DNA from 4 places in the Gilvimarinus sp. DA14 genome. Region 2 is predicted to be linked to each of the others. Evidence: predicted binding sites of a transcription regulator. Region 2 holds the regulator's gene; each other region holds the start of a gene.
What was found. Region 2 encodes sigma-54, which starts transcription at its own class of promoters, with help from an activator protein. Its sites were predicted from a motif close to TGGCACANNNNTTGCNNT; they were not measured.

Region 1 (3,125 bases), 1.3 Mb from region 2:
TATCCAAGGCCCAGCAAATAATCGATGAGCAGCTGGGTGAAACAGCATTAGCTGATCTGTTGACACAACAGCTGGGAGATATTGCCGCCACCTCTATGCCAGATAAAGACTCCAGTACCATTGAAGCGCTGGCGCATTGGCTTGCCGGAGCACAGTTGGTTGTGGCGCAGAAGAGTGATCGGACGACCACAGCCCATAACCTGACGAATACACATCTCGGCACGGTGGATGCTGGCAGCACCGCTGAGTACGTTAAAACACCGGAAACCCTGGTCAAGTTAACCGCAACGGAGCAAGGCCCAGATGGCCTGGATTTATCGCTGGAATCAGGAAAGTTGTTGGAATCGGTGAAAGCTTCCGAGCAAGGAAAGTTTGCTGAAATTGCCAAACTTCACAATCTGTTTTCGGCGCGTGGCAATGATGAGGCCGCTGCTTCAACCACTAATGTACCCGCGATGTTGAGTGCGGCACAGAAGCTTTCAGCCAGTAGCGAACAGGCGCCGGTACTGCAGAGTCAACTGGGCACACGTTTTGGTACAGGTGCCTGGGGGGATGCGGTGGGGCAAAAAGTACTGTGGATGGCACGCCAAAATATTACCTCTGCAGAGCTGCGGTTAGATCCGCCGGATCTGGGCCCCGTACAGGTGAGAGTGAGCGTGCAGAACGATCAGGCGCACATCACTTTCTCCAGTCAGCAGCCAGTGGTGCGTGAAGCGTTGGATCAGAACGCCTTCAGGCTCAGAGAAATGCTCGCCGAACAGGGTATGACCCAAGTGGATGTGAACGTATCCGAGCAAGGCCAGCAGCAGGGTGATGAAAGAGGGGCATCCGGCTCCTCAGGTACTGGTGCTGTTGCCGCTGATGAGTCCGACAGCTCAAGCGATACTAGAAAATCCGCGGATTCTGTAGTCAGATTGATCGATCAATACGCCTGATTCGACCCCTGCGTGAAGTAAAGCGATTTCCGCGAGTCGCCTGTTGCATAAGCTGCGTTCGTTGAGGCCAAGGTGCTCGTTCAGGCGCTCAATAGCACTCCGTCGGACTGCTTCTTGGCAGTACTGTCAGCCCCCGCTGAAAGTGGGGGGCTTTTTCTTATCAGCACGTAACTATCTTTGTTCCTGTCTGTGTTCTTATCAATGTTTGTTCCTATCAGTCGCCTCGGCTAAACTCAGGCCATACCTGTGGCACGAGCTTTGCTCATAGGTTCCCATAAGCCTTATTACGCGTAGGAATGACGGATAATTGACATGGCCGAAGACGAGCAGGAAGAACAACAAACCGAAGAGGGGAGTGAAACAGAGCAGCCAAAAAAGAAGAAAAAATGGTTGTTGCTGGGGTTGATTTTACTATTGCTGATTGGGCTATCGGTAGCCGCAACACTCTACTTTCTCGGTTTTTTTGCCACTGAGCCAGAACCGCCAGCTGTAGAAGAAGAGCAAGCTCCACAAGAGGTTCAAGCCGCTATCTATTACCCGCTCAAGCCGGAGTTCATTACTAACTTCGAGGTGCGTGGGCGGCAGCGCTTTATGCAGGTCGAGATGACACTAATGTTGCGCGAAAATGACGTGGTCCCGGCCCTGGAGCTGCACATGCCCGCCATTCGCAATGCCCTGGTGATGCTGATGCGCGGCCAGAGTTACGAAGAGCTGCAAACCCCTGAGGGTAAAGAGTTGTTGCGCCAGCAAGCGCTGTTTGAGATTCAGGGCGTGCTGGAGCAGGAAATCGGCAAGCCTGGTATAGAACAAGTGTTATTTACCAACTTAGTACTGCAATAGAGGCGAATTCAGTGCAGGATCTATTAACACAAGATGAAATCGATGCGCTGTTACATGGTGTCGATGAAGGCGATATCGATACCGAATCGGATCAGGACCCGGGGGCGGTTAAATCCTATGACTTAACCAGCCAGGATCGTATTGTCCGTGGGCGCATGCCCACACTGGAAATGATTAACGAGCGTTTCGCGCGTTATACCCGGATCAGCATGTTCAATATGCTGCGTCGCACCGCCGATGTCTCGGTGGGCGGTATTCAAATTCAAAAGTTTGGTGAGTATGTCCACACACTGTATGTGCCTACCAGTTTGAACATGGTTAAGTTTCGCCCGCTGCGAGGCACAGCGCTTATTATTCTCGATGCGCGCTTGGTGTTTAAGTTGGTTGATAACTTCTTTGGTGGCGATGGTCGTCACGCCAAAATTGAAGGGCGGGAGTTTACTCCTACCGAGCTGCGTGTAGTGCAAATGGTATTAAACCAGGTGTTTGTAGACTTGGGCGAAGCTTGGAAAGCGGTAATGCCGATTGAGTTTGAATACATTAACTCAGAGGTTAATCCATCTCTCGCCAATATCGTTAGCCCCAGTGAAGTGGTTGTGGTTAGTACTTTTCATATTGAGCTCGACGGTGGCGGCGGCGACCTGCATCTGACTATCCCTTATTCCATGATAGAGCCCATTCGTGAAGTGCTTGATGCGGGGTTGCAAAGCGATAGCGATGAACAAGACGAACGCTGGGTTAAAGCGTTACGCGAAGATGTGCTTAGTGCTCAGGTAGATTTAGAGTGCGAGATCGTCAATCGGGAGATTCCTTTGCGTGACATCGTCGATCTGGACGTGGGCGATATTATTCCCATTGAATTTCCCGAGCACCATGTGCTAACGGCGAACGGGGTACCCGTTTTTCGGACTCAATTAGGCCAGCACAAAGGCAATTTGGCTTTAAAAATTAACGATTTTATTGATCACAGCAGCGCCTACAATATAACCGCTGCTGAAGGAGGCAAACATGGCAAATGATGATATCGAGAATAATGACGATTCAGAACTGGATCAAGATGCCATGGCGGACGAGTGGGCCGCAGCCATGCAAGAACAAGAAGCGATTGATGATTCGGCCGAGCAGTCGGATGAGACGGATATGGCCAGTGCAATGGCGCTGAATGAGCTGGAAAGCGAAGGTGCCCCGCGTGAGGTTGGGCCCGAGCTGGATTTGATTCTGGATATTCCGGTGAGTATTTCCATGGAGGTTGGCAGCACGTCCATCACCATTCGTAATCTGTTACAGCTCAACCAAGGCTCTGTCATTGAGTTGGATCGTCTTGCCGGGGAGCCGTTGGATGTACGAGTC
Region 2 (3,125 bases):
GACACCATTACGGTGGAGTTTACCCCCGACAACAGCGTTAAGGTCGTCACCGCCAAGGGCAAACCTGCTCACTTCCAACAAAAGCCCAGCGCCGAACGCGGCATAGTCAGTGCCGAAGCCAACGAAATTGTCTATGACAGCGCCAACAACACCGTTTCTATGACCGAAGCTGCCAAGCTCGAGCAGGACGGGGCGATTATGCGCGGACACAGCATTCACTACGATCTGACCCAAGAGCTGGTTAACGCCCAGAGCGATGCCGAGGGCCAGGACCGTATTCAAATGACCATTCCACCGGCGGCAATCGAGCAGTAAGCATGGCAACACTGAAAGCCCAAAACCTGGCTAAAAGCTACAAAGGCCGCCAGGTTGTTATCGATGTTTCCCTCAGCGTCTCCAGCGGCGAAATCGTCGGCCTACTGGGCCCAAACGGCGCCGGTAAAACCACCTGCTTTTACATGATTGCAGGTCTGGTTAAAGCCGATCGCGGCAGTGTCAGCCTGAACGAACAAGACCTCACCTCACTGCCGATTCACGGGCGTGCCCGCGCCGGTATTGGTTATCTGCCGCAAGAGGCCTCGGTGTTTCGCAAGCTTTCGGTGGCCGATAACATTCTCGCCATTTTGCAAACTCGCAAAGATCTCAGTGCCGAGCAGCGCAAGGATGAGCTGGAATCTCTGATGCACGAGTTTCACATCACTCACATTCGCGACAGCCTGGGCATGGCTCTGTCTGGCGGCGAGCGGCGCCGCGTTGAGATCGCCCGCGCCCTGGCCACCAACCCCGCGTTTATTTTGCTAGATGAACCCTTCGCCGGGGTCGACCCCATTTCGGTGAGCGACATTCAGCAGATTGTGCGCCACCTGAAAGACCGGGATATCGGCATTTTGATCACCGATCACAATGTGCGCGAGACGCTGGGCATCTGCGAAAAAGCCTATATTGTGTCCGAGGGACATATCATCGCCGAAGGCAACTCAGAGGACATCCTCAGTAATGCGAAGGTACGCAAAGTGTATCTGGGCGAAAACTTCATGCTCTAAGCGCCCACATCGCCTCAGCCCATCTTGACTTTTAAATTTTTTTGCGCCTCAGGCATAAACATTGCTTAAACGTGTTGCCTGCGAGCAGTAGGCTGACTACACTCTGCGATTAATGCCCGAAAGAAACATCAAAAATTATGAAGCAATCGCTACAGCTTAAGCTGGGCCAACAGCTCACTATGACACCTCAACTGCAGCAGGCCATTCGCCTGCTGCAGTTGTCTACTCTGGATTTACAACAGGAAATCCAAGAGGCGCTAGACTCCAACCCTATGCTGGAAATGGAGGAAAACCTCGACAGCGAACAGAGCGATAAAAACTCTGAAGCTAACGACACCCATGAGACCGCTGAGGCGCGCGAAACGGCTAACGCCACTTCCGAGACACCAACTAACAGCAGTGACAACGATGGCGACCCCCAGGCCGACAGCGAGTGGAGTGAGGCCATCCCCCAAGACCTACCCGTCGACACCAGCTGGGATGACGTCTACGAAAGCTCTGGCCCCGCGCTGCCGGCCAGTAATTACGAAGGCGATGACAGCGATTTTGAAAGCCGCCGTGGCAGCACCGAATCTCTGTACGATCACTTGATGTGGCAGCTCAATCTCACGCCCCTGTCCGAGCGCGACGAGCTGATCGCCATGGCAATCATCGACGCCGTCGAGCCCAGTGGACTACTTAGCACCACCCTAGAAGAGATATACGAAGGCCTCAGCGAAAACCTCGAAGAGCTTGAGCTAGACGAAGTTCAGGCGGTTAAACGCCGCCTGCAACAGTTTGATCCCTCGGGGGTGTGCAGTGAAAACCTGACCGACTGTCTGCTGGTGCAACTGTCCCAGTTCGATAAATCCACTCCATTTCTCGACGCCGCAAAGCTGATCGTACAGCAGTACCTACCTCTACTTGGCAGCCGCGATTACCGCCAATTGATGCGTAAAACCCGTCTCAAAGAGCCGGAACTTGCCCAGGCGGTGGCGCTGATAAAGAGCCTCAATCCGCACCCGGGTGACATTATCGACACCCGCGAAACCGAATACGTGGTGCCGGATGTGTTTGTCGAGAAGCGCGAGGGGCGCTGGACAGTGGAGCTAAATCCGGACATCGCGCCACGCCTGCGCATTAACACGGGCTATGCATCACTGGTAAAACGCGCCGACTCCAGCCGCGAAAACACCTTTTTAAAGAACAATTTACAAGAGGCGCGCTGGTTTTTGAAAAGCCTGCAAAGCCGAAATGAAACCCTGTTAAAAGTGGCCACCTGCATCGTAGAAAAACAACGCGGTTTTCTCGACTATGGCGCCGAGGCCATGAAGCCTCTGGTGTTGCACGATATCGCCGAGCTGGTAGAAATGCACGAATCGACCATCTCGCGGGTGACGACGCAAAAGTATATGCACACCCCACAGGGTATTTTCGAGCTGAAGTACTTTTTCTCGTCCCACGTCAGTACCGATTCAGGGGGTGAATGTTCCTCGACCGCAATTAGAGCTATCATTAAAAAGCTGATTGCCGCCGAAAACCCGAAAAAGCCCCTCAGCGACAGCAAGATCACGCAAATGCTGGCCGAGCAAGGCATTCAGGTTGCCAGGCGCACCATCGCCAAATACCGGGAATCTCTCAATATTCCGCCGTCCAACGAGCGTAAAAGCCTGGTGTAACATTTCCGGGGCGGCGCAAACTGCCGCCCCAGACAACAGAGGACTCTAGTATGCAAGTGAACATCAGTGGTCATCATTTGGAAATTACCGATGCCATCAATAACTATGTACACACCAAGCTGGAGCGTTTGACCCACCACAGCGAATTTATTACCAGCATCAACGTCATTCTCGAAGTCGAAAAAAACACCCAAAAAGCCGAAGCTATTATTCACGTCAATGGCAAAGATATTTTTGCCGACGCTGACTCCGAGGATCTTTACGCCGCCATCGACGCCCTAACCGACAAGCTTGATCGCCAGTTGATTAAGCACAAAGAAAAGCTGAAAAGCCACCGCTGATATCATGCAAATAGATCAAATACTCTCCCCCCAGCGTACCCTATGTCGCATCGAAGGCGTGAGTAAGAAGCGCGCCCTGGAAA
Region 3 (3,125 bases), 1.2 Mb from region 2:
GGGAAACAGCACCGAGTCGGTAATTTCACTGAAGGAGTTCACCCTTACCCGGGGAAACAGCAGCGAGTGTCTGACCACCGCGCCCGAGACAATACACCCGCCGGCGACCATAGAGTCCACCGCCATACCGCGACGGCCGCTGTCATCAAAAATAAATTTCGCCGGCGGCACATGCTCCTGGTAAGTCCAGATGGGCCATTCAGCATCGTACAAATCCAGCTCGGGGGTGATTCCGGTCAGCTCCAGGTTCGATTGCCAAAGCGCGTCCACGGTGCCCACATCGCGCCAGTAAGCCTCGCCGCCCGAGACCGGATCTTTAAATGGAAATGCCTGTACCTTACGTTTGCTTAGCAGCGATGGAATAATGTCTTTGCCAAAATCGTGGCTGGAGCCTTCGACGCTGCTGTCATTTTCCAGCTCGTTAAACAGCACCTCGGTCGAGAACACATAGATGCCCATGGATGCCAGGGCAATCCCCGGTTTGCCCGGTATGGATTCCGGGTCGGCGGGTTTTTCTTTGAATTTTACAATTTGGTAATCTTCATCCACCGCCATCACACCAAAGGCGCTGGCCTCGGCACAGGGCACCTCGATACAACCAACGGTAATGTCTGCCCCACTTTCAACGTGTGCGCCAATCATGGTGCCATAGTCCATCTTATAGACATGGTCACCGGCGAGAATTAATACGTAGCTGGGATCGTGGCGCTTAATAATATCCAGGTTTTGCAGTACGGCATCGGCGGTACCCGCGTACCAGGAGTCCCCCAGCCGTTGCTGCGCCGGAATCAGCTCAACAAACTCCCCCAGCTCGCCGCCTAAAAAGCCCCAGCCGCGCTGGATATGACGGTTAAGCGAATGGCTTTTGTATTGCGTTAAAACACTGATGCGGCGGATGCCTGAATTCACACAATTGGAAAGGGGGAAGTCGATAATGCGAAACTTTCCGCCAAAGTGAACCGCCGGCTTGGCCCGCCAGCGGGTTAAATCCTTTAACCGGGTTCCCTGTCCACCTGCCAGTACCAACGCCAAGGTTTCACGAGTTAAACGACTGACAAAGCGGCCCGATCTGTGATTGGTCATAGGGTGAAGCTCCTTCTTAAAATAACGGTAGTTAACGCATAAGTCCCCTGCGAGTCAGTGTAGTACTACCATTAGCCGAAGCTATACCCACACCAAACGGCGCAACAAATTTGAAGCTGATACTGATGGATGTCCCTGTTCGATTCGCTGCCCTTTTTACCCGGCAACGGTTACTCCTTGTAAAAGATTCCTGGGCAAGTCAGTTTTGCCCGGTGATTATGTTACCGAAATATTTAACAGCAATATGAGTGCCACAAGCCGACACATCGTTCAGCTTTGCGAACTGTGCCCCTGAAGAAACTACGGCTTAAGAAAATAATGCTGAGGGTCGTCTGACTGTCATGCGCCATGGCTACACTCGCCGTTTTACGACGACGGACACCGAGGGTGATAACCATAGAAGCCGCGCGAAACAAAACCCTTGAATAGAAAGTAATAGAGTGGCACCAATAGTGCAAAAGCATTTTGCGTAAAACCTTAATGTCGCTGTAGAGTGTTGCCAAAAGCGGGCATCGATTTCACGCTACTATAACCATAGTGTGTTACGGTTTTGTGTTTAGCACAGATGAAAAGGAATAAGTCAGCTATGACGCGCTCCAAAGGAAGTCACGTTACCCCCGAGATGCAACGAATCAGTGCAGCAACCCACCACGACCCTTTTTCGGTATTGGGCAAACAAAACGATCAGCTACTGGTTTACCTGCCCGACTTAAACGCCCCGCCTTCGGTGGTGACCGAAAAAGGACAACAAGCGCTAATCCCCATCGCGGCCACCGGTTTTTTTACCGCGCCCTTAACCGAGCTTAACGGAAGTCACCAAAAGCTGGTGTGGCAGAACGGCTCGGGTTATACCCACGAGCGCTATTACCCCTATACCTTTGCACCGCAAATTTCCGACTACGACCTGCACCTTTTTAATGAGGGCCGCCACTGGGAGGTCTACAAGGTATTGGGTGCCCATGTAAAAGAGGTGGACGGTATCAGCGGCGTGTTGTTCGCCACCTGGGCACCAGGGGCCGAGCGCGTCAGCGTGGTGGGCAATTTCAACCACTGGGACGGGCGCCTGCACCCTATGCGATCGCGCGGCAGCTCGGGCGTGTGGGAGCTGTTTGTGCCGGGGCTTGGGCCAGACGAGCTGTACAAGTTTGAAATTCGCAGTCGCGCCACCGGCCAGGTAGTGGTTAAATCCGACCCCTACGCCCAGGCCTTTGAGCTACGCCCCGCCACCGCCGCTAAAGTAAATGCCGAACCGTCCTACCAATGGCAGGACGGCAACTGGATGGAACAACGGGCCCAATGGGATTGGCAGCACAGCCCCTTATCGGTTTACGAGGTGCACTTAAGCTCCTGGCAGCGCAGTGACGATGGCGGATTTTTAACGTATCGCGAATTGGCGCACCGGCTTTGCGACTATGTGAAGCCGCTGGGCTTTACCCATATTGAAATTTTGCCGGTGGCCGAACACCCTTTGGACGACTCTTGGGGTTATCAGTGCACAGGTTACTTTGCCCCTACTAGCCGCTACGGCTCGGCGGATGATTTCCGCTATTTTGTCGACCACCTACATCAACACGGCATTGGCGTTATTCTCGACTGGGTGCCGGCGCATTTTCCCAAAGACGAATTCGCCCTGGCACGCTTTGACGGCACAGCACTCTATGAGCATCAAGACCCGCGCCTGGGGGAGCACAAAGACTGGGGCACTTTAATTTTTAACTACGGCCGCAACGAAGTGCGTAACTTTCTTATTGCCAGCGCGCTCTATTGGCTAAAAGAATGTCACATTGATGGACTGCGGGTAGACGCGGTTGCCTCTATGTTGCACCTGGATTATTCGCGTAATGAAGGCGAGTGGATTCCCAACCGTTATGGCGGCAATGAAAACCTTGAAGCAGTCGAGTTTATTCGCGAACTAAATGTTCAGTGTCACGGGCAGTGCCCAGGCGCACTGGTCATTGCCGAAGAGAGCACCGCCTGGCCGCAGGTGTCGGGCCCTGTTTACCTCGGTGGGTTGGGCTTTTCGTTAAAGTGGAACATGGGGT
Region 4 (3,125 bases), 1.5 Mb from region 2:
TTATCAGCACCGAAAGGAAAGTGCGACACGTGAGTTAAGGGAACCCCAGCAGCGCCACGAAACGCTTGGTTAGCAGTGCAAGCCAAAGCCCCTAAAGTCATGCCGTGAAAACCGTGGGTAAATGAGACAATGTCAGTGCGACCGGTAGCACGGCGAGCAATTTTTAATGCAGCTTCGACTGCATTCGTGCCGGTGGGGCCCATAAACTGCATTTTATGGGGCATACCGCGAGGCTCAAGGATGGTTTTAGTAAAGCTCTCCATGAACGTCTGTTTCGCTGTGCTATGCATATCCAGGTGGTGGGTCACCCCGTCTCTCTCAATGTACTCAATAACCGCTCGCTTCATGCGCTCGTTGTTATGGCCAAAATTCAGCACCCCGGCGCCGGCAAAAAAATCGATATACTCATTTCCTTGGTCATCTTTCTGGCGGGCGTTGCTGGCCGTGTCAAAAACCACGGGATACACGCGGCAATAGCCACGAATCTCAGACTCACGCTGTTCAAATATGCTCATATAGCTTTCTCCTAAGTCACGCGTGTCGCAGTGTTTTATGGGTTTTCAATCAATCGGGTAAAGGGGCTCCTACAAGTTGGCTGTATAACCGCGTGACCGGCTCTAGCAGCCGATCGTTAAAATCGTAATAGGGACTGTGGCAGGGATGTCCATGATGAGTTCCGCCATCATTAGCACCGATCAGCGCAAAAGCGCCGGGAATTTCCCGCAGGTAATAGCTAAAGTCTTCCGATGCCATGATAGGCACCAAACTTTTGCAATCCAGTGACTCTTTGTCATAGAGTGCCGTCCAAGCGTTGCGGACATTCGCCGCCGCAGACGCATGATTAATAGTGGCGTGGTAGCGAGGCATAATCTTAACCTTGCAACCAACATCATAGCTGGCCGCCACCTGGTGACTGATCGATTCGATTAAATGGTTCACCTGATCGCGGGCCTGGGTGTCGGATACTCGGATACTACCGCCAATTACGGCGCGCTCGGGAATCACGGTAGGGGCACTGTGAGCGTCGATAGAAGTTATGCTCACTACCGTTGCTTGCTGCGGTGCGAGACGCCGGCTTACGATTTGCTGTAAAGCTTGAACCAGCGCACTGGCAGCCAGTATTGGATCGCGGCACAGCTCGGGCTGACTGGCGTGTCCACCCACGCCCTGCAGCTCGATCTCAAAAGTGCCGTTACCGCACATAACAATGCCATCTGGGCACAGCAGTTTGCCAAACTCAATAGCCGGCCAATTGTGCCAGCCGTAAATACAGTCCACACTCTCAAGTGCGCCATCGTTAATCATTTCGCGCGCACCATGGCCGCCCTCCTCTGCGGGCTGAAACACCAAGGTGACCGGGCCGTCTAATTGAGACTCGACGTGTTTCAACCAACCGGCACTTGCGAGCAGAGCGGCTGTATGGCCATCGTGACCGCAGGCGTGCATGCAACCTGCGCGGTTGGACTTCCAGGGGCTGGATGTTTGTTCGTTGATTGGCAGCGCGTCTATGTCACCGCGCAGCGCTATGTGCTTACCTTTACCTTCAGGATTGAGTCTAGCCAGAGTACCTGTATTAGCGCAGGCACGCCAAGGTATGGACAATGCATCAAGCTGCTGACGGATAGCAGCGGCGGTATCTGTCTCCTGCCATCCGAGCTCAGGCTCGCTGTGAAGTTGACGCCGCATCTGCTGCGCCTCGCTCATCAGTTGCTGCCAGTACTGCGTCATAAATCCCCTGCGTAAACAACGGTGTGTGAATCAGTAATTTCTCACTGATACTAGTCGCTACGCAAAGGTTGTTCCAATGAATAAAACGGGTAATTTCGAGGGCTGGTCACACAAAAACAGGGCACAGAAAAGGCAATTGAAGATTAGAGCGCCCCGAAAAGGCGCAAAGGACAGAAACCGTCTTGTAAATTTAACAGCAGCTGGCGCCCCCCCTACGGCCAGCTCACCTCTGGTAAGCACTCAAAACCGGGCTTGGCAAATAAGTACCCCTGGAAGCGTTTTACTCCCATACTCAAGAGTATCTCCAGCTCTTCGCGCTTCTCGACCCCCTCTGCCAGTATAAGAATATCCAGCTCGTCGCACATCGCCAGCAGGTGGCGCAAAATAATTTGCTTTACTTCCGACTGGTCGATATTGCTGATCAGCTCACGATCGAGCTTAACCACATCCGGGTGAAAGCTCGAGAGCAAGTTCAGCCCCGCATAGCCCGCGCCGAAATCATCCAACGCCGTGATAAAACCGGTGCGTTGGTAATAATCGACAATGGTGCGCAAGTGTGCGGAGTCCCCCACCTGCTCCACTTCGGTAATCTCGAACATAATACGCTCTACCGGAAACCCATGCCGCCTGGCAGCCGCGAGGGTGGTGCGAATACAAAGTTCGGGGCGATAGACCGCGTTGGGTAAAAAGTTAATACTCAAATAGCCTTTTAAATTGAGCTTTGCCGCCAACTCAATCGCTTTCACCCTGCAGGTCTGATCAAAGCGATAGAGATTGCTTTGATCAACCCGCGCGATCACCGAAGCGGCAGACTCACCATTGACACCGCGACACAAAGCCTCGTAACCGACGACCTCTCTTAGCTGAAGATCCACAATCGGCTGAAACGCCATGGAGAAATCGAACCCCAAGGCTTGGCCACAGGCGCACTCATCGCATCCGAGGCTGCGGTAATCTGCTGGTTTTACGGGGTCAGCCATACCACCCTCTTTTTAATGATTAATGTGCCAAACAGTTTAGAGGTTCAGCGCCCCTGAAATCCAGTAGCGCCGTGTGCTAACTACCAATATAACGTATCATAGCCCCCGAATAAGACTGATCACGACGCAAAGCACACCGGAGTCACCTCCCTCTATGTCCATCAAACCAAAACCCAAACCCCGGCTGTGGGTCTGGTTTCTCTGGCTGGCAATTTTTTATCTGGCCTGGTTCTGGTTAATCCAAGCCGAGGGCGCTTGGGAAACGGCCAAAGCCCACTGGCCCATAGCGCTGGCAATGGCAATTGGCAGCTATGCCGCAGGCTCCACCCCCATGGGAGGAGGCACTGTGGGATTTCCGGTACTGGTGCTCTTTTTTGACCTACCGGCAAGTTTGGGCCGGGACTTTAGCTTCGCTGT

Region 1: NHM04_RS03020 (flagellar basal body-associated FliL family protein) is a predicted target of sigma-54. The motif match lies at 1,183-1,200, and genes of this name have one in related genera.
Region 3: glgC (glucose-1-phosphate adenylyltransferase) is a predicted target of sigma-54. The motif match lies at 1,320-1,337, and genes of this name have one in related genera.
Region 4: doeB2 (N(2)-acetyl-L-2,4-diaminobutanoate deacetylase DoeB2) is a predicted target of sigma-54. The motif match lies at 1,787-1,804, and genes of this name have one in related genera.

The regions. Positions count from the first base shown of each region.
Region 1 is NZ_CP100350.1:721,121-724,245, reverse strand. Features, by position in the region: gene NHM04_RS03025 (flagellar hook-length control protein FliK) at 1-935, shown strand, start outside; gene NHM04_RS03020 (flagellar basal body-associated FliL family protein) at 1,248-1,775, shown strand; gene fliM (flagellar motor switch protein FliM) at 1,787-2,794, shown strand; gene fliN (flagellar motor switch protein FliN) at 2,784-3,125, shown strand, end outside.
Region 2 is NZ_CP100350.1:3,335,640-3,338,764, reverse strand. Features, by position in the region: gene lptA (lipopolysaccharide transport periplasmic protein LptA) at 1-315, shown strand, start outside; gene lptB (LPS export ABC transporter ATP-binding protein) at 318-1,043, shown strand; gene NHM04_RS14590 (RNA polymerase factor sigma-54) at 1,181-2,701, shown strand; gene hpf (ribosome hibernation-promoting factor, HPF/YfiA family) at 2,752-3,042, shown strand; gene ptsN (PTS IIA-like nitrogen regulatory protein PtsN) at 3,044-3,125, shown strand, end outside.
Region 3 is NZ_CP100350.1:586,521-589,645, forward strand. Features, by position in the region: gene glgC (glucose-1-phosphate adenylyltransferase) at 1-1,083, opposite strand, end outside; gene glgB (1,4-alpha-glucan branching protein GlgB) at 1,670-3,125, shown strand, end outside.
Region 4 is NZ_CP100350.1:1,792,307-1,795,431, forward strand. Features, by position in the region: gene NHM04_RS07905 (aspartate aminotransferase family protein) at 1-515, opposite strand, end outside; gene doeB2 (N(2)-acetyl-L-2,4-diaminobutanoate deacetylase DoeB2) at 565-1,728, opposite strand; gene NHM04_RS07915 (EAL domain-containing protein) at 1,941-2,708, opposite strand; gene NHM04_RS07920 (sulfite exporter TauE/SafE family protein) at 2,863-3,125, shown strand, end outside.